Regions from separate parts of the Delftia sp. ASV31 genome, predicted to be linked through region 1. Evidence: riboswitches for the same ligand, from Rfam matches in the RefSeq annotation. Region 1 holds a riboswitch; the other holds the start of a gene.
What was found. Region 1 has a riboswitch for glycine ahead of gcvT (glycine cleavage system aminomethyltransferase GcvT). Riboswitches for the same ligand answer to the same signal wherever they lie in the genome.
Positions count from the first base shown of each region.

Region 1 (4,379 bases):
TCGGCGACTCACTGTGAAGCCGTCAGGGAGCCAACGCGGCAAGGAATTGAGGATCGGCGTACACCTTGCGCAGCAATTCCCGAACAAGCTGAGGATAGGCAGCCTGTCCTGCAGGAATGGCTACAGCGCCCATGAAGCTGGACTCGAAGCTGGTCTCTGCCTTGTAGGTCTTCTTGAGCCGCTGCTCTCCGCTGCGCAAGACCCGAAGCTCAATCTCCATCACACCCGAGCCCGTGCTGAAACCGCGAATATCGATATCGTTGGCAAGAATCTTCGCGTCAATCTGGGTGTGCGACTGGGGATCGTAGGCGGAGATCTCCTTCAGGTCCTGAACCAGCGCCTCTTCCAGATACTTGGAAAAGGTGCCGCTCGCCGAATTAAGAGGCGTTCCACGCAAGGAGAGGTTGTTGACCGGAGCAGCAGGATCTGTCGGCTCCACCTTCAGAACATTGGCGGATCCCGGCTTGGCCGCCTTCAATTGCTCCAGCGCTGCGTAGTCCGCCCCGTAAGGCGGAGCTTTCAGTTGGGCACATCCCGTAGCCAGAACCGTCACCGCGCAGATTGCCAAGGCGCGAACGTAAGACGCGATCATTTCTCTCTCTCCCCGAAGATTATTTGAAGGAAGCAAATGTAATGCAAAGTAACCGCTTCAATTCAAAATTTCCTAAGGAAAGGCTGCTTTCGGATGGGTCCTATGAAAGGGTAAGGCCGGACCGCGCATCGTCATGCAGTCAGCATGCTGGATCGAAGCCTTCTCAGTCCACCACCCGCAGCAACTGCTTCTGTATCTTCCCGCTGGCCGTCTTGGGCAGGGCCTGGCGGAAGTGGTAGCGGCGCGGGCGCTTGTAGGCGGCCAGGCGGTCGCCGTGGACCAGGAAGGCGTCCAGCGCCTCGGCCGTGGGCGTGGCGCCAGGCTTGGCGACCACGTGGGCGGCGACGATCTGGCCCCAGCGCTCGTCGGCCTCGCCGATGACGGCGACCTCGAGCACATCGGCATGCTCGACCAGCGCGTCTTCCACTTCGCGGGGATAGACGTTCTCGGCACCCGAATTAATCATGTAGTCGATGCGGTCACGGATCCAGAGGTAGCCGTCGTCGTCGATGTGGCCCAGGTCGCCCGTGTGGTACCAGCCGTGCGCCAGCGCGCGGGTGTTGGCGTCGGGGCGGTTGAGGTAGCCGGCCATCATGCAGGGGCCGCGCACCAGGATCTCGCCCACCTCGCCGGGCAGGCAGGCCTCGGCCGGATCGGTGGGGGCGTTGTCTTCGCGCAGGCGCGCCACGATGAGGTCATGGCCCATGGAGGGCAGCCCCGCCGAGCCCGCGTGCGAGAGTTGCTCGCGCGGCAGGAGGATGGACATGCAGGGCCCCATCTCGGTGGTGCCGTAGACCTGGACCAGGTCGCTGCCGACCTTGCGTGTCCATTCGCGGATCAGGTGCGGCGCCATGGAGGCGCCGCCGTACTCCACCAGCCGCAGCGCGGGCGCCTGCTCAGGCGAGGCAATGGGGTCGGCCAGCAGCATGGTGACCATGGTGGGCGCCGCGAAGAAGAAGCTCACGCGCTCTTCGCGGATCAGGCGCCAGGCCTCGGTCACGTCGAAGCGGCGCAGCAGCACCTGGGTGGCACCGGCCTGCAGGCGCGGCAAAAAGCTGGTGTGCAGCTCGGCCGTGTGGTTGAGCGGCGCCATGGCCAGGCCCACGTCGTCGCGCGTGAACTGCATGGTCTGGTGCATGAGGGCGTTGTGCGCCAGCTTGCTGCGGTGCGTATGCAGCACGCCCTTGGGCCGGCCCGTGGTGCCGCTGGTGTACATGAGGATGCAGGGATCGCTCTCGCGCACATGGGCCTGGGGCGGCGCGCTGCTGCGGCCCCTGGCCAGGGCGGACAGGCGCTGCGTGGCCCAGACCGGCAGCGGGTCGGCCGGGGCATCGTCGGCAAAGATCCAGTGCTCGATGCCTGCGCCAGTGCCGCCGCCTTCGGCCTTGAGCAGGGCCTGGGCGCGTGCGGCCACCTCGCCGCCCTCGTGCTCGAACACCAGGGCGCGCGCTGCGCCGTCCTTGAGGATGAAGGCCAGCTCCTGCGCCGCCAGCCGGTAGTTGATGGGGTTGAAGATGGCGCCCAGGCGCGCGGCCGCCAGCATGGTGAAGACAAAGGCCGGCGTGTTGTAGAGAAAGGCCGCGACCACGTCGCCATGGCCTATGCCCAGCTCGGCCAGGCCGTGGGCGTGGCGGTTGACTTCGGCATCGAGCTGGGCGTAGGTCCAGGCGCGGCGCTCGCCGCCCTCCCACGCGACCAGGGCTTCCTTGTTCGGCAGGTAACGTGCCGGCCAAGCCAATGTGTCTCCCAGCGTCTGCTGCATGTGCGCTTCTTCCTTCTCGCTCACGAGATTTCATATATCGATGCATCTCAATGTAGGAGATTTTTTAGACAGTTATGCAATTTGCAAATGCATCCATGCAGGCAAGCGCATGGAGCTGCGGCCGGCCCGCGGAAATCCCGAAGCCGCGCGGACGCTGGCCGCAGCTAGAATGCGCCGGTCAGGAGAGAGTGCCCGCCCGGCCGCAATGGTCACAGGCAGCGGCACCGCCGAAGGCGCAGGGTTCGCCCCGAACGCTCAGGCAAAAGGACTGGCACCGCCTGCCGCCACGGCCGCAGGCGTTCCTAGCTGGAGAGAGATGCAGGGCACGGCGGTGTGCCCCATCCACCGAAGGAGCAAGCCCCACGCATGGAAGGTGCGGGTGAATCTCTCAGGTAAAGCGGACAGCAGGGCAGGACATCCCGGGATTCCGGGATGGCGTTGTGCCTTGCCCCTTGCCGAAAAGAGAGTCCCTCCTTGACCGCCGCCTCCACCACCGATCTGCTCAAGACCCCGCTGTTCGACCTGCACCAGGAACTGGGCGCGCGCATGGTGCCGTTTGCCGGCTACTCCATGCCCGTGCAATACCCGCAGGGGCTGATGGCCGAGCATCTGCACACGCGCGAGGCGGCAGGCCTGTTCGATGTCTCGCACATGGGCCAGATCAGCCTGCGCGGCCCGGATGCCGGCGCGGCGCTGGAATCGCTGCTGCCCATGGACGTGCTGGGCCTGGGCGAACACCGCCAGCGCTACGGCCTGCTGCTCAACGACGCGGGCGGCATTCTGGACGACCTGATGTTCGTGCGCCGCGAGGACGACCTGTTCCTGATCGTCAACGGCGCCTGCAAGCACGAAGACCTGGCGCACATCCAGGCCCGCATCGGTCAGCGCTGTGAAATCGAGCCCCAGTTCGACCGGGGCCTGCTGGCACTGCAGGGCCCGCAGGCAGCAGCCGCCATGGAGCGCCTGCTGCCCGACACGGCCGGGCTGGTGTTCATGACGGGCGGCTACTTCGACTGGGAAGGCGCCGAGCTGTACATCACGCGCAGCGGCTATACCGGCGAGGACGGCTTCGAGATCTCCCTGCCCGCCAGCCACGCCGAGGCCTTTGCCCGTGCCCTGCTGGCCCAGCCCGAAGTCAGGCCCGTGGGCCTGGGCGCGCGCAATTCGCTGCGCCTGGAAGGCGGCCTGTGCCTGTACGGCAACGATCTGGACACGACCACCACCCCGGCCGAGGCCGCCCTGAACTGGGCCGTGCAGAAGGTCCGCCGCATTGGTGGCGAACGCGAAGGCGGCTTTCCCGGCGCGGCCACCGTGCTGGCCCAGCTGCAGTCGCCCGAGCTGCTCACGCGCAAGCGCGTGGGCCTGGTGGCCCTGGAGCGCGTACCCGTGCGCGAAGGCACGGAACTGCTGGATGCCAGCGGCCGCAAGGTCGGCCAGGTCACCAGCGGCCTGCTGTCGCCCACGCTGAACCAGCCCGTGGCACTGGCCTATGTGGAGCCGGGCAGCGCCGCCATCGGCACCACGCTGCAGGCCATGGTGCGCGGCAAGGCCGTGCCCATGCAGGTGCAGGCCACGCCCTTCGTGGCGCCCCGCTATCACCGCGGTTGAGGACAGCCTGCGCGCTTGGCGTGGATCGAGTTCGGCGGATTCGTTTTTCCTGCCATCGCATGCCGCTACAGTGCGCACTGACCTTTCTCAAACCGCCTTTCACAGGTTTCTTTTTCAGTTTCTATCGGAGCAAGCCATGAGCATCCAGTATTCCAAGGACCACGAATGGATCAACGCCGCCAACCCTGACGCGGCCATCGTCGGCATCACCCTCCACGCGCAGGATGCGCTGGGCGACGTGGTGTTCGTCGACCTGCCCGCCGTGGGCACCAGCTTCAACCAGGGCGATGTGGCCGGCGTGGTCGAGTCCGTCAAGGCCGCCGCCGATGTCTACATGCCCGTCAGCGGCGAGATCGTCGAAGTCAACGAAGCCCTGCGCGACGACCCCTCCCTGGCCAACAGCGACCCGCTGGGCGA
Region 1 covers NZ_JAELTK010000038.1:41,293-45,671, reverse strand. Annotated here, with positions in the region: gene JHD82_RS15290 (hypothetical protein) at 23-592, opposite strand; gene JHD82_RS15285 (fatty acid--CoA ligase) at 756-2,354, opposite strand; glycine riboswitch at 2,524-2,635, shown strand; glycine riboswitch at 2,651-2,769, shown strand; gene gcvT (glycine cleavage system aminomethyltransferase GcvT) at 2,787-3,962, shown strand; gene gcvH (glycine cleavage system protein GcvH) at 4,099-4,379, shown strand, end outside.

Region 2 (4,379 bases), on a different contig from region 1:
ACTGGCGCGCCGCGGCCGATGCGGTGCTGCTGCAACTGCGCTCGCAGATGGCCGATCCGGGCCACGCGCAGCGCCCCCGACTGGGCCTGGTGTACCTGTCCCACGCACATGCCGCCCATGCAAGACCGCTGCTGCAGCATCTGGCCAGGGCCTTGCCCCATGTGGCGGACTGGGCTGGCTGCTCGGCCGGTGGCGTGCTGGCCATGTCCCATGAATACCTGTCCGGCTCCGCGCTCGCGGTGATGCTGCTCGATGTGCCGGCCGCGCACTACCGCCTGTATTCGGGCCTGGCGCCCTTGCATGCGCCGGGCGGCGAGGCCGGGTTCACGGCCCATTCGGCCCTGGTCCATGCCGGAGGCGGCCAGCCCGAGCTGGCCGAGTTGCTGTACGAGCTGTCCGAGCGCACCGAGTCCGGCCTGCTGTTCGGCGGCGTGGGCGATGACGGGGACGATGGCGTGGAGGGCGTGCAGATCGCCTGCCGCACCGAGGACCTGCATGCGCAGCATGCAGATGCGCGCGGCATTTTCAGCGGAGGCTTCTCGGGCGTGGCCTTCGGTGCGGGCGTGCCCTGCATCACGGGCATGGCCCAGGGCTGCGTGCCGCTGGGCGAGGGCCTGGAGATCACCGAGGCGCGCGGCGCCCTGGTCACCGGGCTCAATGGCGATCCGGCCTTGCAGCGCCTGCTGCAACTGCTGGGCGTGGAGCTGGAAGGCAGCGACTGGCAGCCCGCGCTGACCACGGTGCGCAGCACGCTGGCGGCCATTGCGCCGCCGGGCCGGGGCATGGCCCACGGCGTGCTCACCGAAGAGGCCCAGGTGCTGACCCTGGTCGGGCTGGACCCGCTGCGCCAGGGCGTGGCCCTGTCATCGGCCGTGGAGGCCGGGCATTCTGTGATCTTCTGCCGCCGCCAGGCCCAGGTCGCGCGCCAGGAACTGCTGCAACTGGGCGCCGCGCTGCGCGATGCGGCGGAGCCCGAGGAGGCGGCGCCCGAAGGCGAGGCACAGCCCCGCATCCGTGGCGCCATCTACATCAGTTGCCGGGGCCGCGGCGGCGGCCTGTTCGGCGGCCCCGATGCCGAACTGCGCACCCTGCGCCACGCACTGGGCGATGTGCCATTGATCGGCTTCGTCGCCGAAGCCGAGATCATGGACGCCCGCCTGCACCGCTTCGCAGGAGTGTTGACGGTGTTCACTGCTTAGGCGCCGTACACGCCGTACACACGGTACACACCGTCTGCACCTCAGACCGCGCGCGGGCGCACCGTGCCTGCGCTGCGATCCGGGTCCATGGCTGCGGCTCCCAGAAAATCGAAATCCACGGCCGGCTGCCTGCCGCTGACCAGGTCGGCCAGCGCCATGCCGGAGCCGCAGGCATGGGTCCAGCCCAGCGTGCCGTGGCCGGTGTTCAGGAACAGGTTGGCGATGGGCGAGCGTCCGATCAGTGGCACATTGCTGGGCGTTGCGGGGCGCAGGCCGCTCCAGAACTGGGCGCGCCCGGTATCGCCGGCGCCAGGGAACAGCTGTTGCACGCGCCGCACGATGGCCTCGCAGCGCACGGGGTCCAGGTTGCGGTCGTAGCCGTTGAACTCGGCCGTGCCGGCAATGCGCAGGCGGTCGCCCTGCGCGCCGGTGTAGCGCGAGAACACCAGCTTGAACTCATCGTCCGTCAGGCTGACCTGGTAGGCCTTGGCGGGGTCCAGCACCGGCAGGGTCACGGAGTAGCCCTTGGCCGGGTAGATGGGCAGGTGCAGCCCCAGCGGCTGGGCCAGCAGCGGGCTGAACGAGCCCATGGCCAGCACATAGGCGTCGCCCTGGATGCGTTCGTAGCGGCCATCGGCATTGGTCACCTCCACATGGTCGATATGGCGGCTGGCGCCTGCGCCCGTGGTGCGCAGCGCCATGACGTGGTGGCCGTGGCGGAACTGCACGCCCGTGGTGGTGGCAATGCGTGCCAGCTCGCGCGTGAAGAGGTTGGCGTCGCCCGATTCATCCTCGGCCGTATAGGTGGCGCCCGCTATCTGCCCGCGCACATGGGCCAGGGCCGGCTCCAGGCGCACGGCCTCGTCGGCGTCGATCAGGCGGCGGTCGCAGCCCAGGGCCTGCATCTGCTCGGTGGGCTTGAGCGCGCCCTCGAACTCGCGGGCGTTCGTGTAGAAGTGCAGGATGCCCTGCATGCGCTGCTCGTACTGGATGCCGGTGTCCGACCGCAGCTGCTGCAGGGCCTCGCGGCTGTAGGTGCCCAGGCGAACGATCTGCCGGATGTTGTGGCGCGTGCGCGCGGGCGTGCAGTTGCGCAGGAAGGACAGGCCCCAGAGCCACTGGCGCATGTCGGCGCGCAGGCGGAACAGCAGGGGGGCGTCCTGCCGGCCCAGCCAGCCCAGCAACTTCAGCGGTGCGCCGGGGTTGGCCCAGGGCTCGGCATGGCTGACCGAGATCTGCCCGCCGTTGGCAAAGCTGGTTTCGGCGCCGGGCGCAGCCTGGCGGTCGATGACCGTGACCTCGTGGCCCAGGGATTGCAGATAGTAGGCCGAGGCGGTGCCGATCAGGCCGGCTCCGAGAACGATGACGCGCATGACAATGCCCTTTCAAAGGCATGTGCCGGTCACGCGGAAGCTGGTAGCTATGGATTCAATAGCAAGCAGCCGGCGTCCGTCGTGACGCAGCTGCCGCTCCCCCTGTCCTTGGTACCTGAGAGATTCACCGCCGTCCATGGGAACGGGGCTTGCTCCTTCGGTGCGCCGCATATTGCGTGCGGCGGCTCTCCAGACGGCATGTTGTGTTTGCAGTACGGAACCTGAGCGTGTATGGGAGTTTGCGCCTTCGGTGAGGCTCGGCACCGTGGTGCCCGCCTGCTCTCCTGCAGGGACGATTCTATGTGGCTTGCGCAGCCAGCTCCAGTCGTATTGGGGATACCACCTGTTACCTGTATGTGGTGTGGCTGATTCAGGGTATTCCCTAGATCGCTCAAGCGCCTCCCTCGTAGCGCTGGCACGATCCTCCGGGTTCATGTAAAAAAACTATTGAAATAGAAAAAAACATGATTTAGCCTATCGATATGTGCAGTGGTTTGTCAGTGCATGTTCTGGTCGATTGGACCTGCTGGGTTAACCATGGGTTGTGTATATGTCTGATAGGCGACTTAACCTTGCACAGGTGCAGGTCCATGGAAACTGGTCCGGCACTGAAAAAAATACAAGCACGGTGAATATGGTTTGTCGAGGGAGGAATGATTTGCGTCGCAAACCCGACTGAAGGCGTGTCCCGCTCAATAGGCAGCGGAGCAGCGAGCAAACGTTGATGGAAATCCGCCTTTTCTGATTGACGCGCAGGATCTGCGCGAAACATTCTGCTTCCAACCTCGCCGGCTGCAAGGTGAGTTGTGAGCTCGTGATTCAAATAGAACTATTCGAGGTACGGCGATGCAAATGCGCTGGGTACAACTGATGGCCATTGCCATTGGGAAAATCATTTTCCTGTCATATCTCCTTGAGAAAACGGGGAATATCATGCATGCTCTCAATCGCCTGCCCGGTTTGGCATTTTTTCGCAAATGGCGTGCAGCGAAGTGCCTTTTATCTTTGCTGCTGCTTTCATGCGCGGGTATCTCATCCACGGCACTGGCGGCGACCATCGTTTTCACGGTCACCGACAACAGCGACGCTCCCAATGCCAATGCAACGACACCAACCACCTGTGTCAGCACGCTGGGGGGCACCTTTGCTGGCGCATGTACGCTGCGAGCGGCCATTCAGGCAGCCAACTACACGCTGCAAACGCTGGATCCGAGTGCCGATGTTTCCATCGTCTTTGCGCCGACACTGTCTACGTCGGTACGAACCATACAGAGTGGGACATCCAAGGATGCGGCCGGAAACCTCTTTCCGTATGTCGACAATCAGACGGTTTACGTGCGCTGTGCCAATACGTTCGTCAGCGGAGCCCAGTCCGGCGCCGTGACGGGAGCCACCAATGCCTGTGGTCAAACCCAGATGATCAGCGGCGGCGATACGGGCACCACCACCGGTGCCGGTGGCGCTTGGTACTGGATCAAAGGCACCGTGCCAGCCGGCACGGGTTCATTGACCATCGATTTCGGGGGAGTCATACAAGTCCAGAACTGGGCGGACTCCGCCTGGGAAACCTTTTATCTTGGTGGGAAGAATATCACTCTCACCAATTCGCCCAACATGACCTGTGGCGAAGCGCTATTCGTCGTTGGCTCCCAGGCAAACAATGTCATCATTGATCGCGTCGGTCTGGTGAATGTGGCGCCAACCCCTGCGGGAGAGGGGACGCCGTTCAACTGCGAGCTGTACGCGGAGATTCATCAAGGCGCACAAAACGTATTCTTTGCCAATAGCACGATCAACTCCGCGATAT
Region 2 covers NZ_JAELTK010000022.1:68,031-72,409, forward strand. Annotated here, with positions in the region: gene JHD82_RS10565 (FIST N-terminal domain-containing protein) at 1-1,199, shown strand, start outside; gene JHD82_RS10570 (D-amino acid dehydrogenase) at 1,241-2,572, opposite strand; glycine riboswitch at 2,665-2,775, opposite strand; gene JHD82_RS10575 (hypothetical protein) at 3,419-4,379, shown strand, end outside.
Region 2: another riboswitch for glycine. It lies ahead of JHD82_RS10570 (D-amino acid dehydrogenase); the one in region 1 lies ahead of gcvT (glycine cleavage system aminomethyltransferase GcvT).